Regions from separate parts of the Streptomyces sp. NPDC002232 genome, predicted to be linked through region 3. Evidence: riboswitches for the same ligand, from Rfam matches in the RefSeq annotation. Region 3 holds a riboswitch; each other region holds the start of a gene.
The links. Region 3 has a riboswitch for thiamine pyrophosphate ahead of thiO (glycine oxidase ThiO). Riboswitches for the same ligand answer to the same signal wherever they lie in the genome.
Positions count from the first base shown of each region.

Region 1: it holds a riboswitch for thiamine pyrophosphate, as region 3 does, so the genes downstream of both, thiC (phosphomethylpyrimidine synthase ThiC) here and thiO (glycine oxidase ThiO) in region 3, are expected to answer to the same signal.
Region 2: it holds a riboswitch for thiamine pyrophosphate, as region 3 does, so the genes downstream of both, ACFYXU_RS00405 (thiamine ABC transporter substrate binding subunit) here and thiO (glycine oxidase ThiO) in region 3, are expected to answer to the same signal.

Region 1 covers NZ_JBIARV010000006.1:516,458-526,336, reverse strand. Annotated here, with positions in the region: gene ACFYXU_RS30650 (LacI family DNA-binding transcriptional regulator) at 272-1,378, shown strand; gene ACFYXU_RS30645 (metallophosphoesterase) at 1,665-3,119, shown strand; gene ACFYXU_RS30640 (hypothetical protein) at 3,279-3,929, shown strand; gene thiC (phosphomethylpyrimidine synthase ThiC) at 3,998-5,782, opposite strand; TPP riboswitch at 5,776-5,910, opposite strand; gene ACFYXU_RS30630 (YibE/F family protein) at 5,982-7,361, shown strand; gene ACFYXU_RS30625 (SsgA family sporulation/cell division regulator) at 7,631-8,071, opposite strand; gene ACFYXU_RS30620 (helix-turn-helix domain-containing protein) at 8,210-8,980, opposite strand; gene ACFYXU_RS30615 (DUF5326 family protein) at 9,212-9,430, opposite strand; gene ACFYXU_RS30610 (cupin domain-containing protein) at 9,729-9,879, opposite strand, start outside.
Region 2 covers NZ_JBIARV010000001.1:91,643-101,521, reverse strand. Annotated here, with positions in the region: gene ACFYXU_RS00425 (tetratricopeptide repeat protein) at 1-299, opposite strand, end outside; gene ACFYXU_RS00420 (hypothetical protein) at 524-979, opposite strand; gene ACFYXU_RS00415 (hypothetical protein) at 1,066-1,278, opposite strand; gene rlmN (23S rRNA (adenine(2503)-C(2))-methyltransferase RlmN) at 1,381-2,487, shown strand; TPP riboswitch at 2,517-2,626, shown strand; gene ACFYXU_RS00405 (thiamine ABC transporter substrate binding subunit) at 2,702-3,796, shown strand; gene ACFYXU_RS00400 (ABC transporter permease) at 3,835-5,448, shown strand; gene ACFYXU_RS00395 (ABC transporter ATP-binding protein) at 5,448-6,470, shown strand; gene ACFYXU_RS00390 (dihydrofolate reductase family protein) at 6,550-7,197, shown strand; gene ACFYXU_RS00385 (hypothetical protein) at 7,284-8,435, opposite strand; gene ACFYXU_RS00380 (ATP-binding cassette domain-containing protein) at 8,417-9,145, opposite strand; gene ACFYXU_RS00375 (aspartate aminotransferase family protein) at 9,346-9,879, opposite strand, start outside.
Region 3 covers NZ_JBIARV010000002.1:359,773-369,651, reverse strand. Annotated here, with positions in the region: gene ACFYXU_RS08415 (DUF4396 domain-containing protein) at 1-529, opposite strand, end outside; gene ACFYXU_RS08410 (deoxyribonuclease IV) at 615-1,475, opposite strand; gene pknB (Stk1 family PASTA domain-containing Ser/Thr kinase) at 1,482-3,371, opposite strand; gene ACFYXU_RS08400 (thiazole synthase) at 4,052-4,846, opposite strand; gene thiS (sulfur carrier protein ThiS) at 4,852-5,052, opposite strand; gene thiO (glycine oxidase ThiO) at 5,049-6,212, opposite strand; TPP riboswitch at 6,210-6,323, opposite strand; gene ACFYXU_RS08385 (NAD(P)/FAD-dependent oxidoreductase) at 6,406-7,638, shown strand; gene ACFYXU_RS08380 (Rv2175c family DNA-binding protein) at 7,682-8,047, shown strand; gene thiE (thiamine phosphate synthase) at 8,150-8,803, shown strand; gene metF (methylenetetrahydrofolate reductase [NAD(P)H]) at 8,950-9,867, shown strand.

The sequences.
Region 1 (9,879 bases), on a different contig from region 3:
CCCCGTCGAGGGGGAGCGCGCGCCCGGGTGGCGCGCGCCGGTGGCGGGCGCCGTAGCGCGCATCCCCCGTAGAGGTGAGTTGAGACCTCTTCGAGACCTCGCCACCTCGCCAGGCCTACGCCGCCCGACGGGCGTAGATCGCACGCGAAGAGCCCTAACTGCCTTTGATTCCCTGCCCCTTGGCCCATTTCGATCATGCAGAAACGTGCCTGTTAAGGCCTGCATATGCGGCCGTCCCGACCGCCCTCCATCGCCCTACTATCGGCTCGCCATGACAGCAGCAGGGAAGCACCAGGTGAGCCGGGCACAGACCCGGGGAAGCCGGCAGGGCCGGGCAGGCATCCGGGACGTGGCCGCCGCCGCCGGGGTCTCCATCACGACTGTCTCCGACGCGCTCAACGGCAAGGGCCGACTCCCGGACGCCACCCGCCGCCACGTCCGCGAGGTCGCCGACCGGCTGGGCTACCGCCCATCCGCGGCGGCCCGCACGCTCCGCACCGGCAAGTCGGGACTCATCGGCCTGACCGTGACCACGTACGGGGATGAACCTTTCACCTTCACCGAATTCGCGTACTTCGCGGAGATGGCCAGAGCAGCCACATCGGCGGCACTCGCCCGGGGCTACGCCCTGGTCATCCTCCCCGCCACCTCCCGCCATGACGTCTGGTCGAACGTCGCCCTCGACGGCACCGTCGTCATCGATCCCTCCGACCACGACCCCGTCGTGACCGAACTGGTCCGCCAGGGACTGCCCGTCGTCTCCGACGGACGCCCCGCCGGCACCCTCCCGGTCACCGCCTGGGTCGACAACGACCACGAAACCGCCGTCCTCGACCTGCTCGACCACCTCGCCGCCGCCGGCGCCCGCCGCATCGGCCTCCTCACCGGAACCACCACCGACACCTACACCCGCCTGTCCACCACCGCGTACCTCAACTGGTGCGAACGCGTCGGCCAGGACCCCGTCTACGAGGCCTACCCGGCGCACGACCCGTGCGCGGGCGCCGTCGCGGCCGACCGGCTGCTCGCCCGCCCCGACCGCCCCGACGCCGTCTACGGCCTCTTCGACCCCAACGGAACCGATCTCCTCGCCGCCGCCCGCCGCTACGGACTGCGCGTCCCCGACGACCTGCTCCTGGTCTGCTGCAGCGAATCCACCGTCTACGCCACCACCGAACCCCCGATCACCACGCTCTCGCTCAAGCCGCGCCGGATCGGCACCGCCGTCGTCCAGCTCCTCATCGACGCCATCGAGGGGATCGACGCCGACGGACCGGTGCAGCGGGTGATACCGACCGAACTGATCGTCCGCACCTCCTCGCAGCGGCGTTCACCGCGCACCACGGTCAGCCCGCCGCGCTCGCCCTCGAAGGACTGACCCCACGGGCGGCGGCGCACGAGCCGGCCGTCGCCCGAACCGCCGTCCGCGCCCCTGCCCGGGGGCGGGGACGGGGAAACCGGACACCGCACCGGCCCCAACCCTGGACCGGACCTTCTCAATTCGGGCGAAACAACCGATGAACCCGGAGTGGACCCGGATTCACCACCCCTGGTGCGTCACAGAGAGGGACGCTCATTCCTATGATGGGCGGACGACATCGCGGACCGCCCCGACCAGGCCGGTCCGCGATGTGCAGGGCATCGCGACGGTGGTGGAGGGGTCGATGACTCAGGGGGCCGGTCAGGAGCCCGTGGTACGCACGGCGACATTGCGTGACTTCCGCGTACCGCCGTACGCCCGCGTGCCCGTACAGGGTCATGCCGCCCAGGCGCCCGCCGCCGGGGAGACACCCTCGGCTCCGGCCGTCGAGCGCCTCCCCGCCGAGCATCCGGCGCCCGCCGGACGGCAGGCCACGGCCGAGCACCCCGTCGCCGAACACCCGGTGTCCGCCACGCGCCTGCCCACGGTCGCGCCCTCGCCGGTCGAGGCCGTCCGGGTGCCGAGCCCGCCGGCCGAGCCCCTCCCACCCGCGTCGGCACCGGCCCCGGCACCGCAGGCCCCCGCGTCCGCCCCGGCACCGCAGCCCGCCGCCGCCGCGCCGCAGGCCACCGCGCCCATGCCCGCCGATCCGACCCTCCACCTGGGTCAGCGCCTCGCCCCGGCGTTCGCCGCCCCGGCCGGCTCCTCGATCGTCTCCGTCGCCACCGGCCACCCCGGGAACGCCTTCCCCGAGGGCGAGGCTCCCGAGGGGTACACCCCGACCGAGCGCGACCTCCCGGTCATCAACCGCGGCGACACCGTCCAGGTCCCGGTCGCCCCCGAGCAGGCTCCCGCGCCCGAGCCCGCGAACGGCGACGGACCCGGCCCGCTCTACGTGGTCGGCGATGTCCACGGATACCTCGACGAGCTCATCGCCGCCCTGCGCGCCCAGGGCCTCATCGACGAGAACGGCGGCTGGGCCGCGGGCAACGCCCGGCTCTGGTTCCTCGGCGACTTCACCGACCGCGGCCCCGACGGCATCGGCGTCATCGACCTCGTCATGCGGCTCTCCGCCGAGGCCGCGGCCGCCGGCGGCTACTGCAAGGCCCTCATGGGCAACCACGAGCTGCTGCTCATCGGCGCCAAGCGCTTCGGCGACACGCCCGTCAACTCCGGCGCGGGCACCGCCACCTTCCAGGCCGCCTGGCTGCTCAACGGCGGCCAGAAGCACGACATGGACCGGCTCCAGGACGTCCACCTCCAGTGGATGTCCCGGCTGGACGCCGTCGTGCGCGAGGACGACCACCTCCTGGTGCACTCCGACACCACCGCGTACCTCGAATACGGCGAGACCATCGAGGACGTCAACGACACGGTCCACGAGATCCTCAACCGGAACGACGCCGACGAGGTCTGGGACGTCTTCCGGAAGTTCACGAAGCGCTTCGCGTTCCGCGACGACGGCGGCCCGCAGGCCGTCGAGGAACTGCTCTCGACCTACGGCGGCCGCCGGATCGTGCACGGCCACAGCCCCATCCCGTACCTCCTCGGCCAGGTCGGCACGGAGGACGGCGAGGACAGCGCGGGCCCGGTCGTCGACGGTCCGCACGTGTACGCCGACGGTCTGGCGATCGCGATGGACGGCGGAGTGACCATGGCCGGAAAGCTACTGGTCGTCCAACTCCCGCTGAACGACTGACCTATCACCCTGCGCATCCGGGAAGAGCGATTTCGGGAAACACCCTGTCAGGTCGTGGTGTCACCGCAATACCATCGGGTCATCCGTAGCAGGCTCTCCTCCGTTTCTGCCCAACCGACCGTTTCCCACGGCTGATCCGGGCCTACGGAGCATCGGGGGATGCACATGAACGTGGCTCCGCACCTGCTGACCGAGGATCGCGCCGAGTACGAGCGGGTCCTCGACGACGCACTGAGCACCGCCCACGCACGTCCGGAACTCGCCGGCGTCGGCACGCGGCTCACGGTCGCGCAGCTGCGCGCCATGACCCTGAACGCGACCGCGCTCATCACCTCCGCCGCGGCGAGCGAGTACGACCACTTCGTGAAGGTCCGCGAGCAGAGCCGGGCGCCCGCCGCGCCGCGCACCTCCCTGACGGACCCCGGGGCGGGCACCGACCCGGGGGCCGGGGTCATCGCGATCGTCACCGTGATGGTGCCCGTCCTCGCGGGCACCGCCGCGGTCGTCCTCCTGCTGGTCGGGGCGGTGCTGCACGCGGTCGCGCCCACGCTGGTGTTCGGCACGACCCTGCTGACGGCCGGCCTGGTCTTCGCCGCCCTCGCCGCCGCGGGACTGCTCAGCGCGGGAGCCGGCCTGCTCCTGACCGCCCTGCGCAACAGGCCGGCCGCGGCGGACGGGACCGCCACGGCCGACGACGAGCTCTCCCGCGCCCGGGAGGCCTGGCGCCGCGCCCTCCTGGAGCGCGGCATCCTCCCCTTCCTCCGGGACGCCCTCGCCGCGACCGGCCCACCGGACGCGACGAAACCCTGAGGGACGAGGGCTGCGGGCTGCGAGCTGAGGGCTGCGGGCTGAGGGCTGCGGGCTGCGGGCTGCGGGCGCTACTCGGCCAGCGGCAGGTAGACGCGGTTGCCGCTCGCCGCGAACTCCTTCGACTTCTCCGCCATGCCCGCCTCGATCTCCTGCTGCGTCCCGCCGTGCTCGCGGCGGATGTCCTGGGAGATCTTCATCGAGCAGAACTTCGGACCGCACATCGAGCAGAAGTGCGCGGTCTTCGCGGGCTCGGCGGGCAGCGTCTCGTCGTGGAACTCGCGCGCCGTGACCGGGTCGAGGGCCAGGTTGAACTGGTCCTCCCAGCGGAACTCGAACCGCGCGTCGGAGAGCGCGTCGTCCCACTCCTGCGCGCCCGGGTGCCCCTTGGCGAGGTCCGCCGCGTGCGCCGCGATCTTGTACGTGATGACGCCCGTCTTCACGTCGTCCTTGTTCGGCAGGCCCAGGTGCTCCTTGGGCGTGACGTAGCAGAGCATCGCCGTGCCCCACCAGGCGATCATGGCCGCGCCGATGCCGGAGGTGATGTGGTCGTACGCCGGCGCGACGTCCGTGGTCAGCGGGCCGAGCGTGTAGAACGGCGCCTCCTCGCAGATCTCCTGCTGGAGGTCGATGTTCTCCTTGATCTTGTGCATCGGGACGTGCCCCGGGCCCTCGATCATCGTCTGCACGTTGTGCCGCTTGGCGATCGTGTTGAGCTCGCCGAGGGTGCGCAGCTCCGCGAACTGCGCCTCGTCGTTGGCGTCCGCGATCGAGCCGGGGCGCAGTCCGTCGCCGAGCGAGTACGTGACGTCGTACGCCGCCAGGATCTCGCAGAGCTCCTCGAAGTTCGTGTAGAGGAAGTTCTCCTTGTGGTGCGCCAGACACCAGGCGGCCATGATCGAGCCGCCGCGCGAGACGATGCCGGTCTTGCGGCGCGCGGTGAGCGGCACGTACGGCAGGAGCACGCCGGCGTGCACCGTCATGTAGTCCACGCCCTGCTCGGCCTGCTCGATGACCGTGTCCTTGTAGATCTCCCAGGTCAGGTCCTCGGCCCGGCCGTCGACCTTCTCCAGCGCCTGGTAGAGCGGCACGGTGCCGATCGGGACGGGGGAGTTGCGCAGCACCCACTCACGGGTGGTGTGGATGTTGCGGCCGGTGGAGAGGTCCATGACCGTGTCGGCGCCCCACTTGGTCGCCCAGGTCATCTTCTCCACCTCCTCCTCGATGGAGGAGGTGACGGCGGAGTTGCCGATGTTGGCGTTGACCTTCACCAGGAACCGCTTGCCGATGATCATCGGCTCGATCTCCGGGTGGTTCACGTTCGCCGGCAGCACCGCGCGGCCCGCGGCGATCTCCTCCCGCACGACCTCGGGGGAGACGTTCTCCCGGATCGCGACGTACTCCATCTCCGGGGTGATCTCGCCCCGGCGGGCGTACGCGAGCTGGGTCACGGCCTCGCCGGCGCGGCCTCGGCGCGGCAGGCGGGGGCGGCCGGGGAAGACGGCGTCGAGGTTCTTCAGCCCACCCCCGCGCGGCGAGGTGTGCTTGATGCCGTCGTCCTCGGGGCGGGCCGGGCGGCCCGCGTACTCCTCGGTGTCGCCGCGCGCGATGATCCAGTTCTCGCGCAGCGGCGGAAGGCCCCGCCGGACGTCGGTGTCGAGGGCGGGGTCGGTGTACGGGCCGGACGTGTCGTAGAGCGTGACGTCCTTGCCGTTGGTGAGGTGCACCTGACGGACGGGCACCCGGAGGTCGGGGCGCGAACCCTGGACGTACCCCTTGTGCCAGCCCGGCGTGCGCTCCTGCCCGTCGGGCTGGTTCTGGTCGGAGGCAGGCGTGCGTGCATCCTGAATGGTCATGAGACCGATCTCCCTACGCCGGCATTACCCGGTAACAGGTTCGGCGGTCGGCGCAGCCTCCTCCCGTACGTGCGTACGGTGATCAGCGCCCTCTCAGCCCGGTGCTCCGAGCTCCCGCGTGTGCAAAGGTGTCACCACGCTAGCGCCCTCACGGGCGTGCTGAACAGTGGGCCCCCGCCGTTCTTGCGATGATCGGTCGGTGACTTCCCCCCAGCAGACCCCCGAGCCGCACGGCCACGCCCACGGTCCCGGACACGAATCCGGCCCCTCGCACGGGCACGGAGGCGGGGCGCACAGCCACGGCCACAGCCATGGCCACGGGCCCGCCGCCCCGGTCTCACGGCATCTGCGCAAGGTCATCGCCGCCGTCCTGATCCCCTTCGCCACCGCCGTCGTGGTCGGCCTCGTGGTCCTGTGGCCCGGCGGCACTCCGGCGCACGAACGCACCGGCGTCGGCTTCGACCGGCAGACCCAGCAGGGCGAGGTCGTCTCCGTCGAGCACGTCGACTGCAAGGACGTGAACGCCGCGCAGGTCCCGCCGACCGGCGACACCTCCACTCCGGAGGGGCGCGAGGCGGTCAACGCCCAGCGGGGGCAGTGCGCGAAGGCGACCGTCGAGGTCACCACCGGACCGGACCAGGGCCGGAAGTTCGTCGAGGTCGTGCAGCCGGACGCGCCGCGCCAACTGCACCAGGGCCAGGGGGTGGTGGTGGCGTACGCCCCCGACGCCCCGCGCGACCTGCAGTATTCGGTGACCGACGTGAACCGGAAGATCCCGCTGGCGGTGCTCGCCGGGATCTTCGCCCTGGTCGTCGTGCTCGTCGGCCGCATGCGGGGCGTGATGGCGCTCATCGCGCTCGGGGCGAGCTTCCTGGTGCTGACGCTCTTCATCCTGCCGGCGATCCTGGAGGGATCGAACCCGCTGGTCGTCGCGGTGGTCGGGTCGAGCGCGATCATGCTGATCGCGCTCTACATGTGTCACGGGCTCTCGGCCCGCACCTCGGTCGCGGTGCTCGGCACGCTGATCTCGCTGATGCTGATCGGGCTGCTCGGCTCGGTGTTCATCGACTGGGCGTCGCTCAGCGGCAACACCGACGACAACACCGGCCTGATCCACGGCCTGTACCCGGAGATCGACATGTCCGGCCTGCTGCTGGCCGGGATCATCATCGGTTCGCTCGGTGTGCTCGACGACGTCACCGTCACCCAGACGTCGGCCGTCTGGGAGCTGCACCAGGCCGACCCGGGCATGGGGCCGCGCGGCCTGTACCGGGCCGCCATCCGGATCGGCCGCGACCACATCGCCTCGGTCGTGAACACCCTGGTCCTGGCCTACGCGGGCGCCGCGCTGCCGCTGCTGCTGCTCTTCTCCATCGCCCAGAGCAGCATGGGGACCGTGGCCAACAGCGAGCTGGTCGCCGAGGAGATCGTCCGGACGCTGGTCGGTTCGATCGGTCTGGTGGCGTCCGTGCCGGTCACCACGGCGCTCGCGGCCCTGGTGGTGTCCGCCGACCGCCCGGCGTCCGGGGGTGGGAAGCCCGCGCCGGTACGGGGAGGGCGGCGGCGACGCGCGAAGTGAGACGTGCGCGCCGAAGGGGCGGGCCGGCCCGGCTCGGGGGGAAGGGTCCGGCCCGAACGGGCCCGCGGGGCGCGGGACGGATCGGGTGAGGTGCTCGGTCACGGCAGCCCGGGGAAAGGGCGCGCGAGGGGGACAGTGCGGTGAGACGGCGCCAGTGAGGCGACTCGTGTGGGTCGGCTCGACGGGTCGGCCGGGTGGGTCGGCGCGTTGCAGTCGGCTCGCGTGAGACGGCTCGGCGGGGTGGCTCGGGCGGGGCGGCGGGGCGGGTGTCAGGCGGGGCCGGCGTTCTCCTCGGCGAGGATCCGGCCCAGCGCCGCCTCCAGGTTGTCCTCGAAGTCACCGAGCGTGCGTTCCTGACCGAGCGGCACCAGCTTGTCCGTCCGGTCGAGGAAGGCCACCAGCGGGGGCGCGCTGGCCCGGAAGAGCGCGCGGTCGCCGCCGACCTGGAGCCGGATGGAGACGTCCGAGAGGCCTTCCGGCTCTGTCGGGGCGATGTGCACGTCTCCGTCCCCGCTCGGCCGGTTGATCCCGTCGAGCAGCAGCTCCCTCCCGAACGCCCAGGTGACGGGCGCGTCTCCGGGGAGGTGGAAGGTCATCCGCACCGCGTAGGGATCCCGGGTCTCATATCGGAGTTCGACCGGGATCTTGAAGGAGAGCTCCTCGGAGACGAGGAAGCTCATCAGGACCTCGGCCTGAACCGACTCTCGCATCATGTACCCCGCAGTAGATGAAGCAGTTGTGTAAACACAGCTGCTGAAAGCTGTGACCGAAACGGCCAGGAATGATCCCCCGTGGCCCTCTTGACGTAATCGTGCTGTAAGCACTAGCAGATCACAAGGAGTGATTTTTCAGATACTGATAGAGAGCACGAGGGAGCTGAAGAGCTTTCCGATCTCTGTGCGTAGTCGCTCGACTGCTGGGAGCAACCGTTCTTCCTGGTGGAGGGGGAGAGAAATGGCCACAGAGGCCGCCACGGGGCCCGCAGTGATGGGGATTGCGGCACAGACCGTGCCGAGCGCATATTCCTGACGCTCCACCAGGGGCTCCATTCGCCCCAAACCGCCCAAACGATCCAAAAGCACACGGCGATTACGCACCGTGTACGGAGTGAGGGCTTCCACCGGATGGCGGTCAAGGTGGTCTTGACGAGATTTCAGATCGAGTTGGCTCAGCAGACATTGGCCGATCGCATGGGCGTGAGCGGTCTCGCGGAAGTCGGCCCATTCCTCCACGGCGGGGGCGGAAGGGGTGTCGGCGACGGCGACGAGTTCGATCTCGCCCTCGCGGTAGAGGGCGAAGTAGACGGGTACGCCGATCTCGTCCCGCCAGCGGGCGAGCGAGTCTTCGATCTTGATGCGACGATTCTGCACATCTCCGCCGCCGGCCAGTCGGGCGGCGGCGTCGCCCAGGACGAACACACCCTTGTCGCGGAGCAGATAGCCCTCGTGCGTCAGGGTGCGGAGCAGGTGGTACGTGGTGGGGAGCGGGAGACCCGTCTCGCGGGCGAGCTGTTTGGCCGGGGCTCCCTCCGCGTGGGAGGCCACGGCCTCCAGGAGTCTCAGCGCCCGCTGCACCGAGCCGATCAAGGTAGGCGAAGCCGTGTGCGTAGCCGTGGCCAGTCACCCCCAGGCGTCACGACGGGTGTTTCGCACCCGCCCGCAGGGGCCGCCCCCGCGCGCCTCCGGGCTTGGGAAACCGCTGGTCAGCAGGGAGATCTACGCCAGTAGTCCCCAACACGGCGGAGGAATTCCACACTAGTGGCAGCCCCAGGGCCCACACCCGATTCGACCAGCGCGTTCCCCCGCCCGGGCTAATGCCCTCGACCGGCTCGTACCGATCAGTAGCTGGTGCTACCAGTCCTCCTTGGACCTGCCGGAGGAGCTGAACTTGCGGACGACGTAGATCAGTCCGGCGACGAGGGCCGCGAAGAGCAGCACCTTGAAGAGCAGTCCGACCACGAAGGCCAGGACGCTGGTGATCAGCCCGCCGAAGACGAACAGGGCGAGAAGGGGTATGGCGACCCACTTCACCCACCAGGGCATCCCCGCGAGCACCTCTCGTACGGCCATCGTCCCTACCTCGCTCTCGAAGATCCGCTCGGCGCACTCCGCGCCGAACACCCCCAAGGCTAGAGGCGCCAGGAAGCCCGTGGGGGCGCCGCGGCCCCCGCTCTCCCCTGATCCGACCCCTAGGGGCCCGAGGCCTTCCGGCCAGGCCCTCCTCCGGGTCCCGGCCGGGCCCGGCCCCCGGGCCCGCTCCGACACGGGGCCGCTCCTGGAGCACGGCCGGGCCGGGCCCAGCAGCTCAGCCGGCCCCGGGCCCCGCAGGCCTCGGCCGGTCCCGGATCACCGCCGTGCCGGACTCCGCTCAGCCCTCCGGCGGCGAGAAGACCACCATGACCCGCAGGTCCTCGCTGATGTGGTGGAAGCGGTGCTCCACCCCGGCCGGCACATAGACCACGCTGCCGCGCGCCACCTGGGTCGTCTCCGTCCCGACCGTGATCGCCGCCCGGCCGCTG
Region 2 (9,879 bases), on a different contig from region 3:
ACCTGGCACTGGGGGCGGGACGGCGGCCAGAGTCCTCGAACATCTGCTGGATCCGCCACGTCGTCCAGGACGATGAGGCAGAACCGCTCGGTCGTCTGGAGCCAGGCGATGAACATGCGCGCGGCCTGGTGGGGGTTCTCCTCCGTGACGGCGCAGACATCACGCGCCGCTTGCGCATACGCGAGCTCGATCGCATCACGGTTGACGGCACTGAGCCAGACGAGCAGCTCGGCCCTTCCCTCGGCCTGGGCCGAGCGCGCGTACCGGGCCGCCAGCTGGGTCTTGCCCACCCCGCCCATGCCCGAAAGGATCTTCGTGGAACGTGTGGAAAGTGAACTCAGAGTCGGTCTCGGCTCGAAGCAGTGAGCTTCGAGTGGAACCACTCCCACCTGATGAGGCCACGAGACGCGTGAGGTCGGCTGCGGCGCGTGAAAGTTCTGGACACTCCCGATGGCGAGACCGCCGTCGGAGGCATAGACGGACGTGTCCGCGCTCACTGAGGGCCCATGCGACCCGGAAGCGGTCAGCCCTGAGACCGGCCCGGCGAACGAGGGTTTTCGATATGAACGTCGCCCTCGAAAACGACCCCCGCGACCGACCCTCTGTCGGCCCTGACCGAGACATTCCCCGTGAACGTATGGCGAGACGCGGGTGTCTGTTCCGAGATGTCCCCCAGGGACAACAACTGGGCTGCCGCTGCCTGCCTCCGCTCACCCTCGCTGCCGGCCAGAAGCTCCTCGAACCTGAGCCGCCAGAAGGCCGCCTGCCGCGCCAGCTCGCGTTCACGGTCCTCTTCACGCACCATGAGCTGCAGCGTCGCCGACGTATGGTCGAGCGACTCACTCACCGTGCGCTCTTGATGTGCGCCGAAAATCCTTCTCACACGGTCCCGCACCGTTTCCCAGGCGTCTGTTCCCGCCGCCTGCACCACCGCTCCGGCCCCCGCCGCAGCGATGGCCGCGAGCCCCTCAGCCAACATGACGCCCCTCCCACGCAGAACCAGGACTCCATTCAATCCCGCCCCGCAGCGCACCGCGTCGTGTTCCGCGGAAACGCAGCCGGTCGTCAAGCCGCCTCGTACTCGTGGGCTCGGCCGCCCCGCCACTTGACCCAGGCCGGGTCGTCGAGGAGGTCCTCGGCGTCCGGGAGGCCCGCGCGGCGGAGGAACTCGACGACGTCCTCGTCGCTGTGGGCGAGGCCGAGAATGCTGCCGCGCGCGGTGACGCGCCTCCCGCCGGTGGGGGACGGCTGATGGACGACGATCGGGGCACTGTCCATACCTCCAGGATGCCCGGGAACGGCCCCGAACGGCGCGGGGCGGCCCGTACCGGATCCTCGGGACCCCGGTCACCGCGTTCCGTCTGCGACACTGGGGGAACCATGCCCAAGCCCGGAGAACTCACTTTCGTCGCCCCCCGCGGAGCCAAGAAGCCGCCGCGGCACCTGGCCGACCTCACGCCCGCCGAGCGGAAGGAGGCCGTCGCCGCGATCGGCGAGAAGCCCTTCCGCGCCAAGCAGCTGTCCACGCACTACTTCGCGCGGTACGCCCACGACCCCGCCGAGTGGACCGACATCCCGGCCGCCTCGCGGGAGAAGCTGGCCGGGGAGCTGCTGCCCGACCTGATGTCCGTGGTGCGGCACATCTCGTGCGACGACGACACCACCCGCAAGACCCTGTGGCGGCTGCACGACGGCACGCTCGTGGAGTCGGTGCTCATGCGCTACCCGGACCGGGTCACCATGTGCATCTCCTCGCAGGCCGGCTGCGGGATGAACTGTCCCTTCTGCGCCACCGGGCAGGCGGGCCTCGACCGGAACCTGTCGACCGCCGAGATCGTGCACCAGATCGTGGACGGCATGCGCTCCCTGCGCGACGGCGAGGTGCCCGGGGGCCCGGCGCGGCTCTCCAACATCGTCTTCATGGGCATGGGCGAGCCGCTCGCCAACTACAAGCGGGTCGTCGGCGCCATCCGTCGCCTCACGGACCCCGAGCCCGACGGGCTCGGCCTCTCGCAGCGCGGCATCACCGTCTCCACCGTCGGTCTCGTGCCCGCCATGCTGCGTTTCGCCGACGAGGGCTTCAAGTGCCGTCTCGCCGTCTCCCTGCACGCGCCCGACGACGAGCTGCGCGACACCCTCGTGCCCGTCAACACGCGCTGGAAGGTGCGGGAGGTCCTCGACGCGGCCTGGGAGTACGCGGAGAAGTCCGGGCGCCGGATCTCCATCGAGTACGCCCTCATCCGGGACATCAACGACCAGGCCTGGCGCGGTGACCTGCTCGGCAGGCTCCTCAAGGGCAAGCGGGTGCACGTCAACCTGATCCCGCTGAACCCGACGCCCGGTTCGAAGTGGACCGCCTCCCGCCCGGAGGACGAGAAGGCCTTCGTCGAGGCCATCGCCCGCCACGGCGTCCCGGTGACCGTCCGGGACACCCGGGGCCAGGAGATCGACGGCGCCTGTGGACAGCTCGCCGCCGCCGAGCGCTGACCTTGTAGTCTGGGCTCGAACACATCTCCATATTCCGACAGGGGAGCGCCACAGCGCTGAGAGTGCGGTAACCGTAGACCGCAGACCCTCTGAACCTCGCCCAGGTCATTCTGGGTAGGAAGTTCGGTCGCAACTCAAGCTGTTGCGCCCTGCCCGTGTCCCCCGGACGCGGGCAGGGCCGCGTCTCTTCCTGGTCACACCCAGGAGGAATCCAGTGAGCATCAAGAAGGCCGCCGCCGCCGCGCTCGTCGCGGCGCTCGGCGTCACCAGCCTGGCCGCGTGCGGCACCGAAGAGAGCCGTGGCGCGGCCGGCAAGACCGACCAGCCCGCGCCGAAGACGGTGACGCTGGTGAGCCACGACTCGTTCAACGCCTCCAAGGAGGTGCTGGCCGACTTCACGAAGCAGACCGGCTTCACGGTCAAGGTCCTGAAGAGCGGCGACGCCGGCGAGGCCGTCAACAAGGAGATCCTGACCAAGGGCTCCCCGCAGGGCGACGTCTTCTTCGGCGTCGACAACACGCTGCTGTCCCGCGCCCTCGACAACGGGATCTTCGTCCCGTACGAGGCGAAGGGCCTGGACCGGGTCCCGGCCGCGTACCAGCTCGACAAGGAGCACCGGGTCACCCCGGTCGACTCCGGCGACATCTGCGTCAACTACGACAAGAAGTACTTCGCCGACAAGAAGCTGGCGCCGCCGGTGACCTTCGACGACCTGGCGAAGCCGGCGTACAAGGACCTGCTGGTCGTGGAGAACCCGGAGCGGTCCTCCCCGGGCCTCGGCTTCCTGCTCGGCACGGCCGCGAAGTACGGCGACGCCGGCTGGCCGGACTACTGGAAGAAGCTCAAGGCCAACGGCGTGAAGACCGTCGACAGCTGGGAGCTCGCCTACAACCAGGAGTTCTCCGGCTCGGCCGGCGGCAAGCAGGCCAAGGGCGACCGGCCGCTGGTCGTCTCGTACGCCTCCAGCCCGCCCGTCGAGGTGCTCTACGGCGAGCCGCAGCCGAAGGTGGCGCCCACCGGCGTCTCCACCGGCACCTGCTTCCGCCAGACCGAGTTCGCCGGCCTGCTGAACGGCGCGAAGAACCCCCAGGGCGGCAAGGCGCTGATCGACTTCCTGATCTCCAAGAAGTTCCAGGAGGACATGCCGCTCCAGATGTTCGTCAACCCGGTGGCGAAGGACGCGGCCCTGCCCGAGCTCTTCACGAAGCACGGCGTCGTGGTCGACAAGCCGGAGACCATGGCACCCGAGAAGATCGCAGAGAAGCGTGACCCGTGGATCCAGCAGTGGTCGTCGCTCGTCCTGAAGTGACCCGGGACGTCCGGGGGAGCGTGACGCGGCTCGGCCTGATGGCCCTGCCCGTCGCGTTCTTCGGGCTCTTCTTCGCCTGGCCCGTCGTGTCCATCGTGGACCGCGGGCTGCGGCCCGACGGCACCTGGCGGCTCGGCGGGATCGGCGAGACGCTGACCCGGCCGGACATCCTCGACGTGCTCGGCTTCACCCTCTGGCAGGCGCTCGCCTCCACCGGCCTGACCCTGCTGGTCGCGCTGCCGGGGGCGTACGTCTTCGCCCGCTTCGACTTCCCCGGCAAGAGCGTGCTGCGGGCCGTCGTCACGGTCCCGTTCGTGCTGCCGACCGTCCTCGTCGGCACGGCGTTCCTGGCGCTCGTCGGCCGGCACGGGCTCACCGACGAGCTGTGGGGGCTGCGCCTCGACACCGGCGTGTGGGCGATCCTCCTCGCGCACGTCTTCTTCAACTACGCGGTCGTCGTACGGACCGTCGGAGGCCTCTGGGCGCAGCTCGACCCGCGTCAGGAGGAGGCCGCCCGGGTCCTGGGCGCCTCGCGCCTGCGGGCCTGGCGGACGGTGACGCTGCCGGCGCTCGTGCCGGCGGTGGGAGCGGCCGCCCTCATGGTCTTCCTCTTCACCTTCACCTCCTTCGGTGTCGTGCAGATCCTCGGCGGGGACGCCTACTCCACCCTGGAGTCCGAGATCTACCGGCAGACCGCGCGGCTGCTCGACCTGCGGACGGCCGCCGTCCTGACCCTCGTCCAGTTCGTCGCCGTCGGCGCGATCCTGGGCGTGCACGCCTGGACGGTACGGCGGCGGGAGACCGCGCTGCGGCTGGTGGCGCCGGAGACCACCGCGCGCCGGCCGCGCGGCGCCGGACAGTGGGCCCTGCTCGGCGGCGTCCTCGTCTCCGTGGCGCTGCTCGTCCTGCTGCCGCTGGGAGTGCTCGTGGAGCGCTCCTTCGCGGGGCCCGACGGATACGGGCTGCGGTACTACCGGGCGCTCGGCTCGCTCGACGAGTCCGGTACCTTCCTCGTCCCGCCGCTGGAGGCCATCGGGAACTCCCTGCGGTACGCGCTGGCCGCCACCGCCATCGCCGTGGCCGTCGGCGGGCTCGCGGCGGCGGCCCTCACCCGGCGGGCCGGGCGTCTCAGCCGGGGCTTCGACGCGCTGCTCATGCTGCCGCTCGGGGTCTCGGCCGTCACCGTCGGCTTCGGCTTCCTCATCACGCTCGACGAGCCGCCGCTCGACCTGCGGGCCAGCTGGATCCTCGTCCCGCTCGCCCAGGCCCTGGTCGGCGTGCCCTTCGTCGTACGGACGATGCTGCCGGTGCTCCGGGCGGTCGACGAGCGGCTCCGGGAGGCGGCGGCCGTGCTCGGCGCCTCGCCTTGGCGGGCCTGGCGGGAGGTGGACCTGCCGCTGGTGCGCCGGGCGCTGCTCGTCGCGGCCGGGTTCGCCTTCGCCGTGTCGCTCGGCGAGTTCGGGGCGACCGTCTTCATCGCCCGGCCCGACAGCCCGACCCTGCCGGTGGCGGTGGCCCGGCTGCTCGGCCGGCCGGGCGAGCTCAACTACGGCCAGGCGATGGCCCTCTCGACGATTCTGATGGTGGTGTGCGCGGTGTCCCTGCTGCTGCTCGAACGGCTGCGCACCGACCGGACCTCCGGGGAGTTCTGATGCTTTCGATCGAGGACGCGACCGTACGGTTCGGGGAGCGGGCCGTGCTGGACGCCGTGGACCTGGAGGTCGCCGAGCACGAGATCGTGTGCGTGCTCGGCCCCAGCGGCAGCGGCAAGTCCACCCTGCTGCGGTCCGTCGCCGGGCTCCAGGCGCTCGACGGCGGCCGGGTGCTGCTCGGCGGCGCCGACCAGGCCGGGGTGCCGGTGCACCGGCGGGGCGTCGGCCTGATGTTCCAGGACCACCAGCTCTTCCCGCAGCGGGACGTCGGGGGCAACGTCGCCTTCGGGCTGCGGATGCGGGGCGCGCGGAAGGCCGAGCAGACCGAGCGGGTGCGGGAGCTGCTCGACCTGGTCGGCCTGCCCGGAGCCGGGCGGCGGTCCGTCGCCGCGCTCTCCGGCGGCGAGCAGCAGCGGGTCGCGCTGGCCCGTGCGCTGGCGCCCCGGCCCCGGCTCCTGATGCTCGACGAGCCGCTCGGCCAGCTCGACCGGGGGCTGCGGGAACGGCTCGTGGTGGAGCTGCGGCAGCTCTTCGGGCGGCTGGGGACGACGGTCCTCGCCGTCACCCACGACCAGGGCGAGGCCTTCGCGCTCGCCGACCGGGTGGTGGTCATGAGGGACGGGCGGATCGCCCAGTCGGGGACGCCCGTGGACGTGTGGCGGCGGCCGGCGTCGGAGTTCGTGGCGCGCTTCCTCGGCTTCGACAACGTGGTGGCGGCGACGGTCACCGGCGGTGCCGCGCGGACTGTGTGGGGCCCGATCCCCGTCCCGGACGGCTCGCCGGAGGGCGAGCGGCGGCTCCTCGTCCGCCCGGGCGGCGTGCGGCTCGTGGCGCGGGACCCGGCCTGGACCGTGGAGAGCCGGACCTTCCGGGGCAGCCACGTCGTCGTACGGCTGCGCCCGGCCGAGGGGCCCGCGCTGGAGGCCGAGCTGCCGCTCCGGGAGGCTCCGGAGGAGGGCGCCCGGGTGGGGCTGGAGTTCCGTCCGGAGGACGTGGTGGTGCTGGGGGACGACATGCCGTGAGCGCTGCGATGAGTTTTCCGGGCCGGGGGAGTCTCCTGTTCGTACGGCGTCTCACTGTCGACCGCGCCGGGAGGAAGTCATGGCCCAGTTGCTCAGAGTGCAGAACTTCATGGTCTCGTCCGACGGATTCGGTACGGGGGAGGGGCAGAGCCTGGAGCGGCCGTTCGGGCACGCGGACCCGGGCACCCTCTTCGCGTGGGCCGGGGCCACGGCGAGCTGGCCGAACCGGACCGACCCCGGAGGCAGCCGGGGGCTCGACGACTACTTCACCCGGGACTTCGCCCGGAACATCGGCGCGGAGATCATGGGCCGCAACAAGTTCTCCCCGCTGCGGGGGCCCTGGGAGAACGAGGAGTGGCGCGGCTGGTGGGGCGAGGAGCCGCCGTTCCACACGCCGGTGTTCGTGCTGACCCACCATCCGCGGCCCTCGTTCACGCTCTCCGACACCACGTTCCACTTCATCGACGCCGACCCGGAGACGGCCCTCGCGACCGCCAAGGAGGCGGCGCAGGGGAAGGACGTCCGTCTCGGCGGCGGCGCCACCACGGTCCGTGAGTTCCTCGACGCCGACCTCGTCGACACCCTGCACGTCGCGGTCTCGCCGGTGGAGCTGGGCGCCGGGGTGCGCCTCTGGGACTCGCCCGACGAGCTCCTCGACCGCTTCCACCGCGACGTCGTGCCGAGCCCGGGCGGCACCGTGACCCACCACCTGTACTGGCGGAAGTGACCCGCACGGGGGACGGCTCCGGACGGCGAGACCTTCGCGGTCCGCGCCGTACCACCGGGGGCCGCCCGCAGGGGCGGCCCCCGCCGTCAGGTCGTCAGAGGGAGGGCCGCCAGGCTCGCGACCGCCCAGGTCAGGGGGAGGAAGACGGCGAGGAGCGCCCCGGCGCGGAGCAGGGCCGCCGTGCGCAGGACGGTGGCCGGTGCGCCGATGCGGAGCAGGGCCTCGGTGGTGTGGGCGCGGCCCTGCCGGGACTCCAGCGCCGCGGTGAGGAGCGAGGCGGTGGTGCAGGCCAGGACGAGGGTCGCGCCGAGGCCGGTGAGGGGGCCGAAGGCGTCGGAGTCCGTGTCCGCGGCGTACAGCGAGGCCGCCGCGAGGGTGCCCGAGAGCACCGCGCTGACCACGCCGAGCGGACGGCCGATGCGGCGGGCCTCGGTCATGAGGACCCGGCCGGCGAGCAGCCGGGTGGCGCCCGGCCGGACGGACTGGAGGAGCCGGCCGCAGCCGTGGGCGAGGCCGGGGCCCGCGAGCGCGAGGCCCGCGGCGGTGAGGACCCAGCCGGCGAGGACGCCCGCCGGGCTGCCGTCGAAGCGGCCCGGCAGGGGCAGCGCGTTCCCGGCGCCGCTCTGTGCGGCGTACGTCTCGATCGCGAGCCCGACCGCGACGAGGGCGACGCCCCAGGGCAGCCCGGAGGGCATCGACGTCTCGGCGCCCTCGGGCGCGGCGGGCGCGGGGCGGGGGCGCAGCGCCAGACCGGCCGCCGTCGCCGCCGCGATCGGGAGCACGGCGAGCAGGGTGAGGGCGGCGGCGAGCGGGACGGGCTGGTCGGCGGCGAGGAGTCCGGCGGCCGCCCCGTCGAAGGGCAGGCCGGTGATGTCGCCGCGCAGGTGCAGGTAGAACAGGAGCGCGACCGCGGAGCCGAGCGTGCAGGCGACGGCCGTCGAAGCGGCGGCGATCGCCGTGAGGCGGGCGGGGCCGAGGCCGATCGCGGAGAGCCCGGGGCGCGGCCGGATGCTGGGGTCGGTGCGGGCCACCGCGACGGCGAACTGGACGGTGGCGGCGAGCGGCAGGGCGCACCAGAGGAGCCGCAGCACCGAGGCGGAGGAGCGCCCGGGGTGCCCGACGGCGTATCCGAGGGTGCAGAGCAGGAGGAAGCCCACCCCCGCGGCCGCGGCGGCGACGAGGAGCCGGCGCGTGAGGACGAGGGGGTGGGTCCCGCGGGCTAGACGGAGAGCGAGCACGCGGCGACGCCCTCCGCCCCGGACACCGGAGGTACGGCGCCGACCCGGCGTCCGTCGAGGAGCGCGACGGTGCGGTCGGCGAGTGCCGCGACCTCGCCGTCGTGGGTGGCCAGGAGCACGGTGATGCCGTGCGAGCGGGCCGCCGCCGTGAGGGTGCGCAGGACCTGCGTGCCGTCGGCCCGGTGCAGGGTGGCGGTGGGCTCGTCGGCGAAGAGCACCGGCGGGATGGTGACCAGGGCGCGGGCGATGGCGATGCGCTGGCGCTGGGACTGGGTGAGGGCGTGCGGCCGCTTGCGGGCGCAGGCGCCGATGTCGAGCCGCTCCAGCCACTCGAGGGCGGCGGTCTTCGCGGCGCGGTGGGAGGTCCCGCGCAGCAGCAGCGGCAGGGCGGTGTTCTCCCAGCCGGTGAGCTCGGGGACGAGGCCGGGCTCGGGGTCGATCCAGCCGAAGCGCTCGCGCCGGAGCCGTTCGCGCTGGGCGGGGCCCAGGGTGTGCACGGGGGCGCTGTTGAACCAGACCTCGCCCTGCTGGGCGACGAGCTGGCCGGAGAGGCAGCGCAGGAGGGTGGTCTTGCCGCTGCCCCGGGGGCCGACGACGGCGAGGATCTCGCCCTCGCGGGCGCCGAGGGAGACGCCGCTGAGCGCCTCCGAACCGCCCAGGGCGCAGTGCAGGGAACGCGCCCAGAGCACGTCGTTGTCCGGTGGGGCCATCGCGTACACCTCGTGTCGGATCCGATACTCGCCTTCCCCCGTCCGGGGGAACGAAGGGACGGGTCTGTCGGTCACCCGCACCGTAAGGATTCAGATCCGTTTGTACGGACAGCACACGGCCCGGGCGGCGGCCATCCACTCGGATGGCCGCACACCCGGGCCGGGGTCACGCCGTGAGGGCGGCGTGATGCTGGGGGACCTTAGAGCTTGGTCCAGGCCTCGGTGAGCACGTTGCGCAGGATGCCCTCGATCTCGTCGAAGGTGCCCTGGTCGGCGATCAGCGGCGGGGCCAGCTGGATGACCGGGTCGCCACGGTCGTCGGCACGGCAGTACAGGCCGTTCTCGAACAGCGCCTTGGAGAGGAAGCCGTACAGGACGCGCTCGGTCTCCTCGTCCGTGAAGGACTCCTTGGTGACCTTGTCCTTGACGAGCTCGATGCCGTAGAAGTAGCCGTTGCCGCGGACGTCGCCGACGATCGGCAGGTCGTGCAGCTTCTGCAGCGTCGAGAAGAAGGCGCCCTCGTTGTCCAGCACGTGCTGGTTGAGGCCTTCCTTGTCGAAGATGTCCAGGTTGGCGATCGCGACCGCCGAGGACACCGGGTGGCCACCGAAGGTGTAGCCGTGCAGGAAGGTGTTGTCGCCCTTGTAGAACGGCTCCGCGATGCGGTCCGAGACGATGCAGGCGCCGATCGGGGAGTAGCCCGAGGTCATGCCCTTGGCGCAGGTGATCATGTC
Region 3 (9,879 bases):
CGACGGCCAGGGAGAGGGCCAGCACGATCCAGAAGAGCGGCTCGTCGAGGTGCGCGTCCATGGCGCCGGGCCAGAGCGCGATGACGCCGTTGTCGATGAGCTCCATGACGGCGATGGAGAGCGTGTCGGCGGCGAGCGCGACCTTGAAGGCCGTCCTGAAGTCGACGCCGGCGGCCAGGATGCCGCGCAGGGTGAGCGCGTAGCCGAAGAAGAAGGCCAGGACGATCGCGAGGACCATCGTCGGCACGTTGCCCCAGCCGAACGCGGTGCCGATGATCATGCCGAGGATCTCGCCGATGGCGCAGCCGGTGAGGCAGTGGAGCGTGGCCCGGGCGGCCATGGGCCAGGAGACCGGGCCACCGGGGGTGTGCTGGTGCCCGGCGTGGCCCTCGTGCCCCTGGTGGTCCCCGTGGTCGTGGTGACCCTGGTGGGCGGTGTGGTCCTGGTGGGTGGCGGTGTGGTCCGCGTGGCCCTCGTAGCCGGCGTGACCCTGACGGTGTTCGTGGTGTGCGTGCGCGTCGTGCTGCATGGCAGTGCCCCCAACCCCGAATGGCGTTCTGTCGTCGACGAGAACGCTATACCCCCCTGGGGTATTCCTCAACCGGAGGCGATCTTCAGTCGCGCCGCTCGCGGAGCTTCTTCAGGAGCTCGATGTCCGCGACGTGACCCTCCTTGCCGCCCGGGGTCTCGATGATCAGCGGTACGTTCTCGGTGGCGGGGTGCCGCAGCAGCCGGGCGAACGCCTCCTCGCCGATGTGCCCCGCGCCGATGTTCGCGTGCCGGTCCTTGTGGGCGCCGACCACGTCCTTCGAGTCGTTGGCGTGGATCAGCTTCAGGCGCCCCTCGCCGACCGTCTCCACCAGCAGGTCCAGGGTCTGGGTCGCGCCGTGCGGGCCCGCCAGGTCGTGTCCGGCGGCGAAGATGTGACAGGTGTCGAGGCAGACGCCCAGCTTCGGGTGGTGGTCCAGGGCGTCGAAGTAGGGGCCGAAGTCCCAGGTGCGCGAGCAGAGCGAGAAGCCCTGGCCCGCCGTCGACTCCAGGAGCAGATACGGATCGTCCTCGTGCGTCAGCTCGTCGAGCAGCGGCAGCATCCGCTCCCGCACCTGGGCGAGGGCCACCTCGCGCGGGCGCCCGCCCGTCGCCGAGCCGGTGTGCACCACCACGCCCCGGGCGCCGATCTCCCGGCCCCGGCGCAGCGAGTGCCGCAGCGACTCCACCGACTTCTCCACGGTGGCCTCGGTGTGCGAGCCGAAGTTGATCAGGTACGGGGCGTGCACCCAGGCCGAGATCGACCCGGCCTCGCACTCGGCCCTGAACCGCTCGTCCTGGGCCGGGCTGCCGGCCGGGGTCGCCCAGCCGCGCGGATTGGCGACGAAGACCTGCACGGTCTCGGCGCCGAGCTCGCGGGCGTAGCCGAGGCCGACCGTGGCGAGGCCACCGGCCACGGGGACATGGCCGCCGACGGGATTGCGCATGAGTCTCTAGAGTCCCTTGATCGTGAGGGTGATGGTGGAGCCCTCGGGCGCGGTCGCGCCGCCCTCCACGGACTGGCTCGCGACCGTGTCGCCGAGGTACGGGAAGGACTTCTTGACCTCCACCTCGAAGCCCGCGTCCTCCAGGGCCGTGCGCGAGTCCGCGGTCGACTCCCCGGTCACGTCGGGGACCTCGACCCGCTTCGGACCCTTGGAGACGGTGAGGGTGATGACGTCGCCCTCGGCGGCGCGGCTGCCGCCGGCGAGGGACTGGGCCGCGACGCTTCCGGCGTCCTCGGGGGAGTTGATCCGCTCCGGGGCGACCCGGACGGTGAGCCCTTCCTCCTGGAGGAGGGCGGTGGCGTCGGCGACGGTCTCGCCGCCGACGTCGGGCACGTCGACGGGGGAGCCCTTGCTGACGACCAGGGCGACGGCCGAGTCGGGCGCGCGGTCGGTGCCGGGCTCGGGGTCGGAGCCGATCACGGACCCCTTCGCGACGGAGTCGTCGAACGCGTGGGTGATCACCCCGGGGGCGAGGCCCTCCTCCCGCAGGAGGCGCCTGGCCTCGGCGAGCGGCTTGTTCTTGAGCTGCGGCACCTTCACGATCTGCGGCCCGCGGGAGAGCGTGAGGACGACGGTGGCGTTGCCGCGGACGCGTTCCCCGGGGGCGGGGTCGACGCCCATGACCGTGCCGCGCTCGTACACGTCGCTGAAGGCGCGCTTCGTGGTGCCGACGTCGAGACCGGCGTCGCCGAGGCGCTTCGTCGCGGCGGCCTCGCTCTGGCCCAGGACGGCGGGGACGCGGGTGAACTGGCCGGAATTGATGTACCAGACCCCGGCGCCCAGGCCGAGGGCGAGGAGGACGGCGACGACGATCAGGAGGGGGCCGCGCGGGGGGCGCCGCCTGCGGGTGGCGGGCGGCGCCTCGGGGGCGGACAGCCGGCTGGTGTGCTCGGTCACGGGAGGCACGGGGCGGGCGATCACGCTCGTCCGGTCCTCGCCGGTGTCCCGTGCCTCGGGCCGCGCCAGCGGCGGCTCGGCGTCCAGCTGTCCGTCGCCGAGCCCGGCGCGGGCCTCCCGGAGCAGGGCGAGCAGAGCGACCGCGTCGTGCGGGCGGAGCTCGGGGGCGCGGGCGGTGGCCGCGGCGACGAGGTCGTCCAGCTCCGGGGCGAGCCCGGGGACGGTCGCCGAGGGGGCGGGCACGTCGGTGTTCAGGTGCTGGTAGAGGACCTGGGCGGGGGTGTCGCCGGAGTGCGGCTTGCCGCCGGTCAGCATCTCGTACAGGACGACACCGCAGGCGTACACGTCCGCGCGGGTGTCGGCGGTGCCGTGCTCGATCTGCTCCGGCGCCAGGTACGAGACCGTGCCGAGGACCGAGCCGGTGGTGGCGGTCGCCGTGCCCACGGCCCGTACCAGACCGAAGTCCGCGACCTTCACCCGGCCGTCGTCCCCTATCAGGACGTTCTCCGGCTTCATGTCCCGGTGCACGAACCCGGCCCGGTGCGCGGCGCCGAGCGCGGCGAGGACCGGCTCCAGGATGTCCAGCGCGGCGCGGGGCGAGAGGGCGCCGCGCTCGCGCAGCACGTCGCGGAGGGTGCAGCCGGCGACGTACTCCATCGCCAAATAGACGTACGCGCCCTCGGCGCCCTGGTCGAAGACGCCGACGACGTTGGGGTGCGCGAGGCGCGCGACGGACTTCGCCTCGCGGATGAACCGCTCGACGAAGGCGGCGTCGGTGGCGAGGGCGGGGTGCATCACCTTGAGCGCGAGGATGCGGTCGAGGCGGGTGTCGACGGCCCGGTAGACCGTGGCCATCCCGCCGACGGCGATGCGCGCGTCGACGCGGTAGCGGCCGTCGAGCAGCCGCCCGACGAGGGGGTCCTGAAGGGTCGTGTCCACGGCGACGAGTCTACGAGGGCGGTGCGGGGTGCTCGCGCGGTCGCCCCCGACTGCAGCCCACCTGTGACGAGCCTCGCGCCGCACCGCGACCTGCGACGGTGCCGGGGGTGTGACCTCCGCCACGCTGGGGCCCGCGCCCCGAGCGGGGCCTGCGCCCCGAGCGGGGCCTGCGCCCCGAGCGGGGCCCGCGCCCGCTGCGCGTGGTCGTCGCCCCGCGCCTGTCGGTGCCCGCCGTCCGTGCGGGCCTGCGCCCGTCCGCGCCCGCCCTAGGTGCGGGCCTGCGCCCGCGCCCGTTCTTCGCTTGGGCCCGCGCCCGTCGTGGGCCTTCGCCCACGCCCGCTGTCTGCGGGACGGCACCCGCGCCCGTTTGGGCCCGTCGCCCGCTGCCGTGTGGGCAATCGTCCCGCTGGGCGGGACGGGTGGGCACACGGGACGGCGCCCTTTCGCGGCGCCTCCGCGTCCTGTGCCCTGGCCCGCACCACGTGTGACGGGCACGAATCGGTGCGGGTTCGGGCGCAGGAGCCTCTGGCGCCGGCAAGGGCGCCGTTCCGTTGTGCCCACCCGTTCCGCCCCTTGCGGAACGCCTGCCCACAACGGGCGGGGCGCCGCCCACAACGGCGCGGCGCGGGCCGCAACGGCGGGGCGCCGCCCGCAACAGCGGCGCGACGCCCGCAACCGGGTCAGAACGCCGGGCGTTCCGGGTCCAGGTGGGGGTGGCCCTTCGTCGGGGAGGACGCCTCGGCGAAGTGCCGGCGGGGGATCCGCCCCGCCCGCCACGCCAGCCGCCCCGCCTCCACCGCGTGCCGCATCGCCGAGGCCATCAGCACCGGCTCCTGCGCCCGGGTCACCGCCGACGCCAGCATCACCGCCGCGCAGCCCAGCTCCATCGCGAGCGCCGCGTCCGAGGCGGTTCCCGCGCCCGCGTCGAGGATCACCGGAACGCCGGCCCGCTCGACGATCAGCTGGAAGTTGTGCGGGTTGCGGATGCCGAGTCCGGAGCCGATGGGGGAGCCGAGCGGCATGATCGCCGCGCAGCCCACGTCCTCCAGCTTCCGGGCGAGGACCGGGTCGTCGTTGGTGTAGGGGAGGACGGTGAAGCCGTCGTCGACGAGGGTCTCGGCCGCGGCGAGGAGTTCCTCCCCGTCCGGAAGGAGGGTCCGCTCGTCCGCCACCACCTCCAGCTTGACCCAGTCGGTGCCCAGCGCCTCCCGTGCCAGGCGGGCCGTGAGGACGGCCTCGCCCGCCGTGTAGCAGCCGGCGGTGTTCGGCAGGACCCGGATGCCGAGCCGTTCCAGGACGGAGAGGACCGAACCCTGGACGGTGGGGTCGAGGCGCCGCATGGCGACCGTGGTCAGCTCCGTACCGCTGGCGACGAGGGAGCGCTCCAGGACGTCGAGGCTGGGCGCGCCGCCGGTGCCCATGATGAGCCGGGAGGAGAACTCCGTACCGCCGAGGGCGAACACGTCGTCGGACATCGCGCTCAGCCCCCCTGCACCGCGGTGAGGACCTCCACGCGGTCGCCGTCGCCGAGCAGCGTCGTCGTCCACTCGCCGCGCGGCACGACGGTCTCGTTGAGCGCGGCGGCGACCCCGGAGCGGGCCGAGGTCAGGGTCGCCACCAGGGCGTCCAGGGAGAGGGGGGCGGAGAGCTCGCGGGCCTCTCCGTTCACGGACACGTTCATGCGGGCTGCTCCTGACGTACGGGAGGGGCGGGGGAGAAACGGCGGGGGGTGAAGGGGCGCGCCTCGTCGGGGAGGGTGCCCGTGGTGAGGAGCTCCGCCATGACGTCGCCGGTGACGGGGGTGAGCAGCACCCCGTTGCGGTAGTGGCCGGTGGCCAGGTGCAGGCCGGGCAGGGCGGTGGGGCCGAGCAGCGGCGCGTTGTCGGGGGAGCCGGGGCGCAGACCGGCCAGGGTCTCGGTGAGCGGCAGTTCGGTGATGCCGGGGACGAGCTCGTGGGCGTCGCGCAGCAGCTCGTAGACCCCGCCCGCGGTCACCGTGGTGTCCCAGCCCAGTTCCTCGCTGGTGGCGCCGACGACGAGCTCGCCGTTCTCGCGGGGCACCAGGTAGACATGGCTGCCGCGGACGACGGCCCGCACGGTGCGGGAGAGGAAGGGGGCGTACGGTGCCGGCACGCGCAGGCGCAGGACCTGGCCCTTCACGGGGCGGACCCGCGGCAGCACCTCGTCCGGCACGCCCGCGAGCCGCCCGCTGAGGCTGCCCGCGGCGAGCACGACCTGGTCGGCCGTCAGCTCCTCGCCGTCGGCGAGGAGGACGCCGCGCGCCCGGTCGCCCGCGACCGTGAGCCGCTCCGCGAGCGTCCGGTGGAAGGAGACCCCGGCCCGCTCGCAGGCGCGCAGCAGTGCGGCGGCGAGCCGGCGGGGGTCGACCTGGTGGTCGCCGTCGACGCGCAGTCCGCCCCGGACGCCGGGCGCCAGCATCGGTTCGAGGCGGCGGCACTCGCGGCCGCTGAGCCACTCCGAGACGAGTCCGCAGCGGGTCTGAAGGGCGTGCAGTTCGCGCAGGTGGGCCCGGTCGTCGGCGTCGAGGGCCACGGCGAGGGTGCCGCAGGCCCGGTAGCCGACGTCCTGCCCGGCGGCCTCCTCCAGTTCGGCGGCGAAGGCCGGGTAGCGGGCCGCGGAGGCGAGGTTGAGCCCGAGCAGGGTCTCCTCGCCGTAGTGGAGTTCGGTGACGGCGGCGAGCATGCCGGCCGCGACCCGTGCGGCGCCGCCGCCCGGGTCCGGGTCGACGACGGCGGTGCGCAGTCCGCGCTGCGCGGCCCGCCAGGCCGTGACCAGGCCGATGATGCCGCCCCCGACCACGAGGACATCGGAAGAACGCATGGGCGTCCAGCCCCTCCCTTCGCCGGCATGACCCGGATCAGGTTCGTACGGTCGGAGGCCGTCCCAGCCTCCCTCTCAGCCCGGTGCGTCCGGGCTCCCGCGAGTGCTTTACGCCCGCCAGACTAGCCCGCGCCGATACCGGGCCACAGACCCCACCCTTCCTGACGGTTCGTCAGATGCGTAAGGTGGTCGGGTGAGCGAGCAGAAGCAGGCCCAGCAGCACGTCGTGATCGTCGGCGCCGGAATGGCGGGCGTCCAGACCGCCGTCGCCCTGCGCGAGCAGGGCTTCGCCGGCCCCGTGACCCTCATCGGGGCCGAACCCCACCAGCCCTACGACCGGCCCCCGCTCTCCAAGGCGATCCTGCTCGGCAAGGCCGAGGACTCCGCCTTCGAGATCGACTTCGAGGATCTCCGCATCGAGCTCCGGCTCGGCCTGGACGTCACGGGGCTGCGCGCCGCCGACCACGAGATCGACACCGAGTCCGGACCCGTCGCCTACGACGTCCTCGTCCTCGCCACCGGAGCCCATCCCGTCACCCTGCCCGGCACCGAGGGTGTCCCCGGGGTCCATCTGCTGCGCACCCTCGACGACGCCGTGCGGCTCGGGCCCGTCCTGGAGCGCCGCCACTCCGTCGTGGTCGTCGGCGCCGGCTGGATCGGCGCCGAGTTCGCCACCGCCGCGCGCGAGGCGGGCTGCGCCGTCACCGTCGTCGAGGCCGCCGACCGCCCCCTCGCCGCCGCCCTGCCCGCCGAGGTCACCGCCCCCATGGCCGACTGGTACGGGGCGAACGGCGCCGAACTCCTCACCCACGCGCGCGTGCACACCGTCGAGCCGGGTGGCCCCGGCGTGCCCGGCCGCGTCGTCCTCGCCGACGGCCGCGAACTGGCCGCCGACGCCGTCGTCGTCGGCATCGGCGCCCGCCCCGCCACCGGATGGCTCACCGGCTCCGGCATCGCCCTCGACCCGGGCGGCGCGGTCACCGCGGACGACCGGCTGCGCACCTCCCTGCCCGATGTGTACGCCGTCGGCGACTGCGCCTCCTTCCCCTCCGCCCGCTACGGCGAGCGGCTCCTCGTCCACCACTGGGACAACGCCCTCCAGGGGCCCCGCGCGGTCGCCTCGGCGATCACCGGGGCCGCCGACGCGCCCTACGACCCGGTGCCGTACTTCTGGTCCGAGCAGTTCGGACGCTTCGTCCAGTACGCGGGACACCACGCGGACGCCGACGCGCTGCTCTGGCGCGGCGACCCGGCCGACGACGCCTGGTCCGTGCTCTGGCTGCGCGCCGGGGTGCCGGTGGCCCTCCTCGCGGTCGGCCGCCCCCGCGACCTGGCCCAGGGCCGCAGGCTCATCGAGGCCGCCGTCCCCGTCGACCCGGAGCGCGCCGCGGACCCGTCCGTCCCCCTGAAGGCCGCGGTCCGGTAGGGCCCGACTACCGGCTGTCAGTCCGGGATGGCAGGCTTGTCCCGTGACCGAGATTGACGTAAAGATCGATGCGCTCGTCCCCGCCTGGCTCTACGTGCCCGACATCGCGGAGATGCTCGACATCGACGTGGTGCGCGTGCGACAGCTGATCAAGGAGGGCCAGCTCATCGCGGTGCGCCGCGGCGAGAACAACGCCCTGCAGATCCCCGCCGCCTTCATCCAGGGCGACAAGATCGTCAAGGGTCTCGTCGGGCTCCTGACGGTGCTGCGGGACGACGGCTTCACCAACGAGGAGATGCTGGAGTGGCTCTTCACTCCGGACGAGAGCCTGCCGGGCACGCCCGCGCAGGCGCTCAACGAGAACCGCGGCACGGAGGTGAAGCGCCGCGCCCAGGCGCTCGCCCTCTGAGGCGCGCCCGCACCGAAGACACCATCCGCGGGTGCCGCGGCGGCCGGCCCCTCATGGGCCGGCCGCCGCGGCACCGGCGACTCGAACGGGGGGAACCCATCCATGTCCACGTCTCGTGAGCGGCTCGCCGACGCCCGGCTCTACCTGTGCACCGACGCCCGGAAGCGCCAGGGCGACCTGCCGGACTTCCTCGACGCCGTGCTCTCCTCCGGCGTGGACATCGTGCAGCTCCGCGACAAGGGGATGGAGGCCGGTGAGGAGCTGGAGCACCTCGCCGTCTTCGCCGAGGCCGCCCGCCGGCACGGCAGGCTCCTCGCGGTGAACGACCGGGCCGACGTCGCCCACGCCATCGGCTCCGACGTCCTCCACCTCGGCCAGGGCGACCTGCCCGTGCCCGCCGCCCGCGCGATCCTCGGCGACGAGGTGCTGATCGGCCGCTCCTGCCACGCCGAGTCCGAGGCCGCGGCGGCGGCCGTCGAACCGGGCGTGGACTACTTCTGCACCGGCCCCTGCTGGCCCACCCCCACCAAGCCCGGACGGTACGCGCCGGGGCTCGACCTCGTGCGGTACGCGGCGGGCCTGGAGCAGGACCGGCCCTGGTTCGCCATCGGCGGCATCGACGAGACGAACCTGGACGAGGTCCTGGACGCGGGCGCCCGCCGGATCGTCGTCGTCCGCGCCATCACCGAGGCGGACGACCCGGCCGCCGCGACGGCCTCCCTGGCCAAGCGCGTCCGCGAGCGCGTCGGCGCCTGAGGCCCCGGCGGCCGCCGGACCGCACGGCCGCGCTCTCCGCCCCCGGCGCCACCCCCCTGCACCGACCGTCGGGTGGCTGTCCGAAAAGGTGTCCACCACTCGGACGGGGAGTACGCGGCGCCACGCCCCGCGTCTAACCTGCCGATATGGCCCTTGGTACCGCTTCCGTCCGCTCGGACCGCGCGCGCACCGTCCGAGAGATCCTCGCGGACGGCGGCACGTCGTACTCCTTCGAGTTCTACGCGCCCCGGACCGAGAAGGGCGAGCAGGTCCTCTGGAACGCCATGCGCCGCGTCGAGGCGGTCGGCCCCAGCTTCGTCTCCGTGACCTACGGCGCCGGCGGCTCCACCCGCGGCGGCACCGTCAAGGCGACCCAGAAGATCGCCTCCGACACCACGCTCACCCCCGTCGCCCACCTCACCGCCGTCGACCACTCCGTCGCCGAGCTGCGGAACATTCTCGGCCAATACGCCGACGCCGGGATCCGGAACATGCTCGCCGTGCGCGGCGACCCGCCGGGTGACCCGCTCGGTGAGTGGGTCGAGCACCCGGAGGGCGTGACGTACGCCGCCGACCTCGTCCGGCTGATCAAGGAGTCGGGAGACTTCTGCGTCGGCGTCGCCGCCTTCCCGGAGATGCACCCCCGGTCCACCGACTGGGACACGGACATCCGGCACTTCGTGGACAAGTGCCGCGCGGGCGCCGACTACGCGATCACCCAGATGTTCTTCGACCCGGAGAACTACCTGAGGCTCCGCGACAGCGCGGAGAAGGCGGGCTGCGAGACCCCGATCATCCCCGAGGTCATGCCCGTCGTGAACGTGAAGACCCTCGACCGGCTGCCCCAGCTGAGCAACGCCGCCTTCCCCGCGCATGTGAAAGAGCGCATCCTCGCCGTCAAGGACGATCCCGCCGCTGTACGCTCCATCGGTATCGAGTTCGCGACGGAGTTCTGCGCGCGTCTGCTCTCCGAGGGTGTCCCCGGACTGCACTTCATCACGCTCAACAGCTCCACCGCGACGCTCGAGATCTACGAGAATCTCGGACTGCACCAGCAGTCGTGACCGGTCGTACCC